One region of the Azospirillum sp. TSH100 genome, then DNA from elsewhere that is predicted to be linked to it. Evidence: riboswitches for the same ligand, from Rfam matches in the RefSeq annotation. Region 1 holds a riboswitch; each other region holds the start of a gene.

Region 1 (2,195 bases):
ACGGCTCAGCGGGTCCTCGGCCAGCGCGTCGGCGCCGGTCTGGATCACCATCGCCTGCGCACGGAAGGTTCGGGCCAGCGGCAGGACAGCCGCCTCCATCACATGCTCCATCTCGCTGTCGTTGAAGCCCGGCGGCACCGGCAGGTTGCGGGCCATCCCGCCGGCGCGATCCTCCGCCTTGCCGGTGTAGGGCCAGCGGCCATCCTCGTGGATCGAGATCGTCAGCACCCGGTCGTCGTCGGCAAAGGCCTCCTCCACACCGTCGCCGTGGTGTGCGTCGAGATCGACGTACAGCACCCGCTCCAGCCCATGGTCCAGCAGTTCCAGAATCCCCAGCACCGGTGCGTTGAAATAGCAGAAGCCGCTGGCGCGGTCGCGCCGGGCATGATGGGTGCCGGCCGCCGGGGCATAGACCAGCCCGGCCGGCCGGTCACCCAGGATGCGGGCGGCCTGCAACGCCGATCCGCTGCTGTGGGCGGGCCGCCGGTACATCTCGGCGAAGACCGGGTTTTCCAGCTTGCCCAGATTGTGGCGGGCGGCGGTGGCCTCATCCACCCGCTGCTCCGCCTCCGCGCGTTTCAGTGCCGCTATGTAATCGGAGGTATGGAAGCGGGCCAACTCGCGTTCGCTCGCCACATGGGTGTCGAGATAGACCTCGTCCGGCAGCCAGCCCATGGCACGGCTGAGATCGATGGCGGTCGAGACGCGCGGGATCGCCAACGGATGCTTCGGCCCATAGGTGGAACCGCGGTAGATCTCGCCGCCGATGAACAGCGGTGTGCGAAGGGGCGTGGTCAGGGTGTGCACTCCATGATGCCGGTCAGAAACTAGGCCCTGCGGCGGTCCGGTCAAGCCGCCAGCTTCCACCTGCCGGAAGCGGCTTCCGGCAATGCTTGCGGTCACGGATGGTCCGCGCCTATAGTCGCCGCCTTCACTGGGGGGAGCCGATGGGCGGCTGAGAGGTCCTGTTGCGGGACGACCCCTGGAACCTGATCCGGTTCATGCCGGCGTAGGGATCAGTGATGCGGGACCACACCCCTTTCACTTCCGCCAATCCACCATGCTCGCCCCGATGCTCGCGATGACGCCGCTGTCGGTGACCATTTCGCGCGCCCGGCTGACCTATGGCGGCACGCTGCTGTTCTCCGACCTGACGCTGGAGCTTCTGGCCGGCCGGACCACCTGCCTGCTGGGGCCGAGTGGCGTCGGCAAGACCACGCTGCTGCGCATCCTTGCCGGCCTGGCAGAACCGGAGCCGCCGACGGAGGTCGTCACCGGGGACGGGCTGCCGCTGGCCGGCCGCATCGCCTACATGGCGCAGCAGGATTTACTGCTGCCTTGGTTGACCGTTCTGGACAATGTCCTGCTCGGCGACCGGTTGCGCCACCGTCGTCCCGACCCGACACGGGTGGAACAGGCGCGCTCCCTTCTCGACCGCGTCGGACTGGCGGGGCGGGAGCGTGACCGTCCCGCCGCACTGTCTGGTGGCCAGCGGCAGCGCGTCGCCCTGGCCCGCACGCTGATGGAGGACAAGCCGCTGGTCCTGATGGACGAGCCGTTCTCCGCGCTGGACGCCATCACCCGGCTGCGCCTGCAGGAGACGGCTGCCGGGACGCTGGCCGGCCGCACCGTCCTGATGGTCACCCACGACCCGCTGGAGGCGTTGCGCATCGGTGACCGCCTGCATGTGATGACCGGTCGTCCGGCCGTCATGGGTCCGGCGCTGGAGCCCTCCGGCCCGGTGCCGCGCCGGGTCGACGATGCCGGGCTGTTGGCCCATCAGGCGGAGCTTCTGCGGAGGCTGGCGGAATGAAGGCGCTGCTGCGCGCGGCGGTGACCCTGTCGGTGCTGGTCGCCTGCTGGCAGGCGCTGGTTTGGGCCACCGGCCTGCCGCGCTATCTGCTGCCCAGCCCGCTGGCCGTCGCGGATGCCATGCAGCGGCAGGCTCCACTCCTGTGGACCCACGGCCTGACCACTCTGGCCGAGATCCTGATCGGACTTGTTGCCGGCGTGGCGCTCGGCGGGGTCAGCGCGCTTGTGTTGGCGCGTTTCCGCACCGCAAGACGCTGGCTGATGCCGCTGCTGTTGGTCAGCCAGGCAATTCCGGTCTTCGCCCTGGCACCACTGCTGGTGCTTTGGCTGGGCTACGGCATGGCGTCGAAGATCGCCATGGCGGTTCTCGTAATCTATTTCCC
Region 2 (2,195 bases), on a different replicon from region 1:
TTGCGGCAATGCGGACGCAACGGCCGTGGGGGCATGTCTGGCGGGCCTTTGCCGGGCTGATCTCGATGGGCTGCTTCTTCTATGCCTTCCGCGAGCTGCCGCTGGCCGACGTTTATGTCCTGAGCTTTGCAGGACCGCTGTTCATCACCGCACTGTCCGCTCCGCTGCTGGGGGAGCCGGTGGGCTGGCGCCGTTGGGCCGCTGTCGTGGTCGGTTTCGGCGGCGTGGTCGTGATGGCGCAGCCCTCGGCCGGGGCCCCGCTGGTGCCGGTGCTGGTCGGGCTGTGCGCCGCCCTGTTCTATGCACTGGCGGCACTCGCCGTGCGCGGCCTGTCGCGGACGGAGACCAGCGCATCGATCGTGCTCTATCTGCTGCTCACGACGACGGTGGTCAGCGGTGCGCTCGCGGTCCCGGTCTGGACGGCGCCGACGGTCTTCGCCCTCGGGCTGATGGCGCTGGTCGGTGCGATCGGCGCCGGAGCGCAGGTTCTGCTGACCCAGGCCTTCCGCCGCGCGCCGCCGGCGGCGGTGGCGCCCTTCGAATATACCGGCATGGTCTGGGCCAGTCTGTTCGGCTGGCTGGTGTTCGGCGATCTGCCGACCGTGCCGGTGATCGCCGGCGCCATGGTCATCATCGGCAGCGGGCTCTACATCCTGCATCGTGAAACGGTGGTGGCGCGCCGCCGGCTGGGTGCTTGACAGGACAGGGCCGGCGGCGACACTCTCGCCGCCTGTTCAAGGCTGGGGTGCCTGTGCAAAGACCGGATCGGCGGCTGTGCGGGCTGAGACAACACCCATCGAACCTGATCCGGGTCATGCCGGCGAAGGGAGCCGACCGGAACCCGACGGATCGCCTGCAAAACGTCCCGTCTCATCCGCGTCGCCCCGGTGCCGGCGCGTGTTGAGGAGTTTTCGGTCATGCGGCGCGCGCTTTCCCTTCTGATCGGCCTGCTGGCGGCATCGACCTGCCTGTCCCCGGCGGCACGGGCCGACGACACGCTGTCCTTCCCGGTGCTGGTGCCGCTGACCGGATTCCTGTCGCTGGAGGGCACCAGCCAGCGCAACGGCGCCGTCCTGGCACTGAAGCAGACCCCTGCCGGCGTGGCCATCGCATCCGAGATCGTCGACACCGGCACCTCGCCAGAAGCGGCGGTGACGGCGCTGGAACGCGCGGCCGGCGGCGGCACGGTCGGCGCGGTCGCCGCCAGCATGCTCGGCACCCAGATGCTGGCGATGCTGCCGCTGGCGAATGAGCTGAAACTGCCGCTGGTCACCGTGTCGGGCACCGCCTCGATCACCGAGCAGGGCAATCCCTGGGTCTTCCGCTTCTTCCCCGGTGACGCCGTGACCAAGGCCGCCCATGCCCGCTATGTGGTGGAGGAACTGGGCAAGCGCCAGCCGGCGGTCATCTACCAGACCACCGCCTATGGCCAGAGCGGCAAGGCCCATCTCGACGCCGCCTTCAAGGCGCTGGGCGTCACGCCCGTCTTCGAGGAGGGGGTGGACCCGGCGGCCAAGGATCTGCTGCCGGTGCTGACCAAGGCGCTGGCCGCCAACCCCGACGTGCTGGTGCTGCATCTGCATTCCGGCCCGACCGCGCTGCTGCTGCGGCAGGCGGCGTCCGGCGGTGTGACCCTGCCGATCGTCGCCGGTTCCGCCATGCATCAGCCGAGCACCGCCGCCCTGCTGGAACCGGCCGAACTCAAGGGCGTCTGTGCCGAGACCGCGGCCTCGCCGATCTCGGGCGGCACGCCTGAGGTCAAGGCCTTCACCGACGCCTACCGCGCCGCCTTCGGCAAGGAGCCGGACGCCTTCGCGCTCGGCCAGTATGACGGCATGACCATGGTGCTGGAGGCGGTGAAGGCCGGCGCCCGCACGCCCGACGCCATCCGCAAAGCCCTGTCGTCCGAGACCTTCAAGGGCCTCGCCATGACCTACAAGTCCGATGGCAAGGGCAACATGGCCCATTCCGCCGTCATCGTCTGCTATGACGGGACCAGCCGCGTGCCGGCGCTGGTGAAACGGTACGACGACCCGACGCTTGCGGCGAAGTGAGCGGATGGCGGCGCTTCAACTGCTGGTCAACGGGGTGGCGCTGGGTGCCGCCTATGCCCTGGTGGCGCTGGGCTTCGTGCTGGTGCTGAACGCCACCTCGGCGGTGAATTTCGCCCAGGGCGATCTGGTCATGGCCGGCGG
Region 3 (2,195 bases), 940 kb from region 1:
GGCGGTCACCGGGGTCAGCAGGATGCCGTTGCGATGGTGGCCGGTGGCATGGATCAGGCCGGGAATGCCGCTCTCGCCCAGGATCGGCGCGTCGTCGCGGCTGCCGGGACGGAAGCCGGCCCAGGCCTCCTCGATCGGCAGTTCGGCAATGCCCGGCAGCGCCCGCCATGCCCCTTCCAGCAGGGCGAACTGGCCGCCGGCGGTCAGGCGGTCGTCGAAGCCGCGCTCCTCCGTGGTGGCTCCGATCAGCAGCCGGCCGTCCAGCCGCGGGATCAGATAGGTGCCGGGCGTCCACACCACATGGCGCAGCAGCGGCAGACGGGCGTCCATCCGCAGGCAGACCATCTGCCCCTTCACCGGCCGCACCGGCGGCTTCGCGGCGGGCGGCAGTCCCGGCACCCCGGCCGACCACGCCCCGGCGGCCAGCACCACCCGGTCGGCCCGGTGCAGCGCTTCGGCCACCCGCACACCGACGGCGCGCCCGCCCTCCACCGCCAGAGCCACCTCGCCGCACCGCTCGTGCAGACGGGCGCCGACGGCTTCGGCGGCGCGGCGCAGGGATGCTGCGACCTTGCGGTTGTCGACCTGATGGTCGCCGGCGCAGAACAGCGCACCGGCGACGCCGGGCTGAAGGAAGGGCTCGCGCCGCCGCACCTCGGCACCGCTCAGCCACTCCACCGGCAGGCCCAGGTCGCGCTGGAAGCCGTGCAGAAACCGGACCTTGGCGGCATCGTCGGCGGTCAGCGCGATGACCATGGTGCCTTCGCTGCGCAGATCGACGGCCATGCCGCTGGCGGCTTCGAGATCGCGGGCGAAGTCCGGCCACAGCGCCTGCGAGGCGCGGGTCAGCGGCAGCAGCCCGTCCTCGCCCGGTTCGGTCTCGACACAGGCGGCCAACATGCCGCCGGCGGCGTGGGTGGCGCCGCGACCGGCCTCTCCCCGTTCAAACAAATCGACCCGGCAGCCGGCCGACGCCAGCCTCCAGGCGATGGCAAGACCGATGCAGCCGGCGCCGATGATGGCGACGGAGGGACGGAGTCCGGACGCTGAAGCGGAAAAAGAGTGTAATTCTGGCGCATGGATCATGCGGCGGCTCCCTTCGCTGGAATTACCCAGACAGGTTCGATGGGTGTGTTCTCAGCCGCGCGACCACCGCGCGGCACCCCAGGCCTATGGCTTGCCTTATGCCAACCTTTCGCTGGCCCCACAAGCGGAATCGAGTCTCGCCCGTCCCGCCTCACCGCCTCACCGCTGCGGCCACATGTCACAGCCCGATAGGGAGTCCCCCGGATAAGAAACTCTACCAATCCGCAGCAAAATTATCTGCAAAATGAGCCATACCGGAGCACTCGCAGCAAGGAACGGGCGCCTTCGGCAAGCAGAATGAACAACAAAGACGACCGAGGATTCGCCAGCATGCTGTCATTCTTCCGTTCGGACTCTCCGACCGCCTCCGTCTCCGGCACCTCGGTCGGCAATCCGGCCGGCAAGTCCGAACCAGCGGCACCGGCCGCAGGCCCGGCGGAACAGCCGATCCGCAGCCTGTGCCTGCCGGCCGCGCAGATCGGCGCCGCAGCGCTGGATGGGCTGAATTTCGCCGCCGGCGCTCCGGCGCTGGTCGTCGGCTTCGTGTCGCCGCATGTCGATTTCGCTGCCACCACCCGCGCGGTGCGGTCCGCCCTGCCGCCGGCGACCCAGCTGGTGCTGGTCTCCACCGCAGGCGAGCTGTGCGCGGCGGAAGGCCAGCCGCTCTACCGCAAGGCCGGTGACCGCTGGGACAGCGTGGTGCTGCAATCCTTCAGCCCCCGCCTGTTCGCCGGCGTCAGCATCCAGACGGTCCCGCTGCATTGCGACGACCTGCGCGGCGGCCGCCCGACCCGCGACGTTCCGGCGCGGGTGGAAGCGATCCGCGGCGAACTCGACCGCATCCGCGTTCCCTTCGCCGTCGACAGCCACGACACGGTGGCGCTGACCTTCATCGACGGGCTGTCGGCCAGCGAAAGCTGGTTCATGGAAGCGGTCTACCGCTCCGGCCGTTTCCCCTGCCTGTTCATCGGCGGCTCGGCCGGCGGCAAGCTCGACTTCCGCAACACCCACCTGTTCGACGGCCAGCGCGTGCTGGAGAACGCGGCGGTGACCATCTTCCTGAAGATGGCGCCCGGCATCCGCTACGGCATCTTCAAGTCGCAGAATTT
Region 4 (2,195 bases), 870 kb from region 1:
AGCCTTGCTGCATGTCTTCGTCAATGACGGCGGTCTGCTGCGCTGGGACAAGGGAGCCGCGGACGAGGCGGCACCGCTGCCCGAGGCCTCTGTGTGGCTGGACCTGATCAACCCGACGCCGAACGAGTTGGCGCGGGCGGAAGCGTTGATCGGCACCGGCCTGCCGACCCGCGAGCAGATGGCGGAGATCGAGGAGTCGAGCCGCCTGCGCGTGGCTGGTGGCGCCCTGACCATGACCGTCACGGCGCTGGTCTGGGCTGATACCGATGAGCCGCGCATCGCCACCGTCAGCTTCGTGCTGGCCGGGCGGCGGCTGGTGACCATCCACGACATCGATCCGCAGGCCCTGCTGGCCTTTCGCCGCCGCGCCACCCACGGGCAGGTCTCAGCCGCCCGCGGCGAGCTGGTGCTGGCGGCGCTGGTGGATGGGATGATCGACCGCACCTCCGTCGTGCTGCGGCGGACCGGGGTGGAGTTGGACGCGCTGAACCGCCGCTTCTTCCGCGGGCGCAAGCTGCGGTCGCGTGGCGAGACGCTGGACGACGCCCAGACGCTGAAGCGCATCGGCCATGCCGGTCACCTGATCGGCAAGGCGCGGATCAGCCTCGCCAGTCTGTCGCGCATGACCGATTTCCTGGCGCGCGGCGATGGTTGGAATGCCGGCAAGGCGACGCGGCGCTGGGCCAAGACCACGCTGCAGGACCTGCGCGGGCTCGACCAGTATGCCCGCTTCCTGGCCGGCAAGGTCGCTCTGGCGCTCGACACTGCGCTGGGCCAGATCAATGTCGAGCAGAACGAGATCGTCAAGATCGTCTCGGTCCTGACCGTCCTGCTCTACCCGCCGATCCTGGTCACCAGCATCGGCGGCATGAACTTCACCGACATGCCGGGACACGGCTCGCCCTTCGGTTATCCCAGCGCGTTGGGGCTGATGCTGCTGTCGGCGTTGCTGCCGGTGATTTATGTGCGGCTGAAGCGCTGGATGTGATCGGTTTCCACAATGGGGAAGACGGATCGTTCGCCGCGCTTTCCTTTTGACACGACCGCTGGCCGGCGGCAGGATGGGCCCATTCCAGGGGGGTCCCGACAGGGGGCTGAGATACCAACGGCCGGACGGCGCAACGCGCAAGACGGCAGCGTGGTGACCCTTCGAACCTGATCCGGGTCATACCGGCGAAGGGAGGGACCTCGTGACGGGCCGGTTTTCCGCCCCCGTCCGGCCGTATCGGCCCCCGCACTGCCGGGGAAACATGCCGGGACACGGCCCGCACGAAGATACCGCACCTCCGTCCGCAGTCCCGGGTTTGTCCGCCCAACTCCGACGGAGAAACCCAATGCCCAAGGACTTCAACGAGAACGCCATCCGCATTTCGACCGGCCCGCTGCCGTCGTCGCGGAAAATCCATGTGCCGGGCACGCGCTTTCCCGACTTGCGCGTTGCCATGCGCGAGATCGCGCTGTCGGGCGGCGAGCCGCCGCTGACCGTCTATGATGCCTCCGGACCCTACACCGACGAAACGGTTGCCATCGATGTGCGCGCCGGCTTGGCCAAGCACCGCCGCGACTGGATCCTGGCGCGCGGCGATGTCGAGACCACCGACGGCGGCGTGCTGCGCGCCAAGGGCGGCGGGGCGGTGACCCAGATGGCCTATGCCCGCGCCGGCATCGTCACCGCGGAGATGGAATACATCGCCGTCCGCGAAAATCTCGGCCGCGCCGCGGCGCTGGAAGCCGCCCGCGACGGCGAGGATTTCGGCGCCGAAATTCCCGACTTCATCACCCCGGAATTCGTCCGCGACGAGGTGGCGCGCGGGCGGGCGATCATCCCGTCCAACGTCAACCACCCCGAGTCGGAGCCGATGATCATCGGCCGCAATTTCCTGACCAAGATCAACGCCAACATCGGCAACTCGGCCGTGACCTCCTCGATCGAGGAGGAGGTGGAGAAGATGGTCTGGTCGATCCGCTGGGGGGCCGACACCGTGATGGACCTGTCCACCGGTGCCGATATCCACCAGACCCGCGAATGGATCCTGCGCAACTCCCCGGTTCCCATCGGCACCGTGCCGATCTATCAGGCGCTGGAGAAGGTGAAGGGCAAGGCCGAGGATCTGACCTGGGAGCTGTTCCGCGACACGCTGATCGAACAGGCGGAGCAGGGCGTCGATTACTTCACCATCCATGCCGGCCTGCGG

The links. Region 1 has a riboswitch for thiamine pyrophosphate ahead of E6C72_RS10635 (ABC transporter ATP-binding protein). Riboswitches for the same ligand answer to the same signal wherever they lie in the genome.
Region 2: it holds a riboswitch for thiamine pyrophosphate, as region 1 does, so the genes downstream of both, E6C72_RS17035 (ABC transporter substrate-binding protein) here and E6C72_RS10635 (ABC transporter ATP-binding protein) in region 1, are expected to answer to the same signal.
Region 3: it holds a riboswitch for thiamine pyrophosphate, as region 1 does, so the genes downstream of both, thiO (glycine oxidase ThiO) here and E6C72_RS10635 (ABC transporter ATP-binding protein) in region 1, are expected to answer to the same signal.
Region 4: it holds a riboswitch for thiamine pyrophosphate, as region 1 does, so the genes downstream of both, thiC (phosphomethylpyrimidine synthase ThiC) here and E6C72_RS10635 (ABC transporter ATP-binding protein) in region 1, are expected to answer to the same signal.

What each region holds. Positions count from the first base shown of each region.
Region 1 is NZ_CP039634.1:2,254,900-2,257,094, forward strand. Features, by position in the region: gene E6C72_RS10630 (acetoin utilization protein AcuC) at 1-807, opposite strand, end outside; TPP riboswitch at 928-1,034, shown strand; gene E6C72_RS10635 (ABC transporter ATP-binding protein) at 1,061-1,813, shown strand; gene E6C72_RS10640 (ABC transporter permease) at 1,810-2,195, shown strand, end outside.
Region 2 is NZ_CP039635.1:978,793-980,987, forward strand. Features, by position in the region: gene E6C72_RS17030 (DMT family transporter) at 1-698, shown strand, start outside; TPP riboswitch at 732-846, shown strand; gene E6C72_RS17035 (ABC transporter substrate-binding protein) at 918-2,054, shown strand; gene E6C72_RS17040 (branched-chain amino acid ABC transporter permease) at 2,059-2,195, shown strand, end outside.
Region 3 is NZ_CP039634.1:1,314,675-1,316,869, reverse strand. Features, by position in the region: gene thiO (glycine oxidase ThiO) at 1-1,086, opposite strand, end outside; TPP riboswitch at 1,078-1,177, opposite strand; gene E6C72_RS06265 (methyl-accepting chemotaxis protein) at 1,417-2,195, shown strand, end outside.
Region 4 is NZ_CP039634.1:1,379,926-1,382,120, forward strand. Features, by position in the region: gene E6C72_RS06590 (CorA family divalent cation transporter) at 5-988, shown strand; TPP riboswitch at 1,065-1,199, shown strand; gene thiC (phosphomethylpyrimidine synthase ThiC) at 1,335-2,195, shown strand, end outside.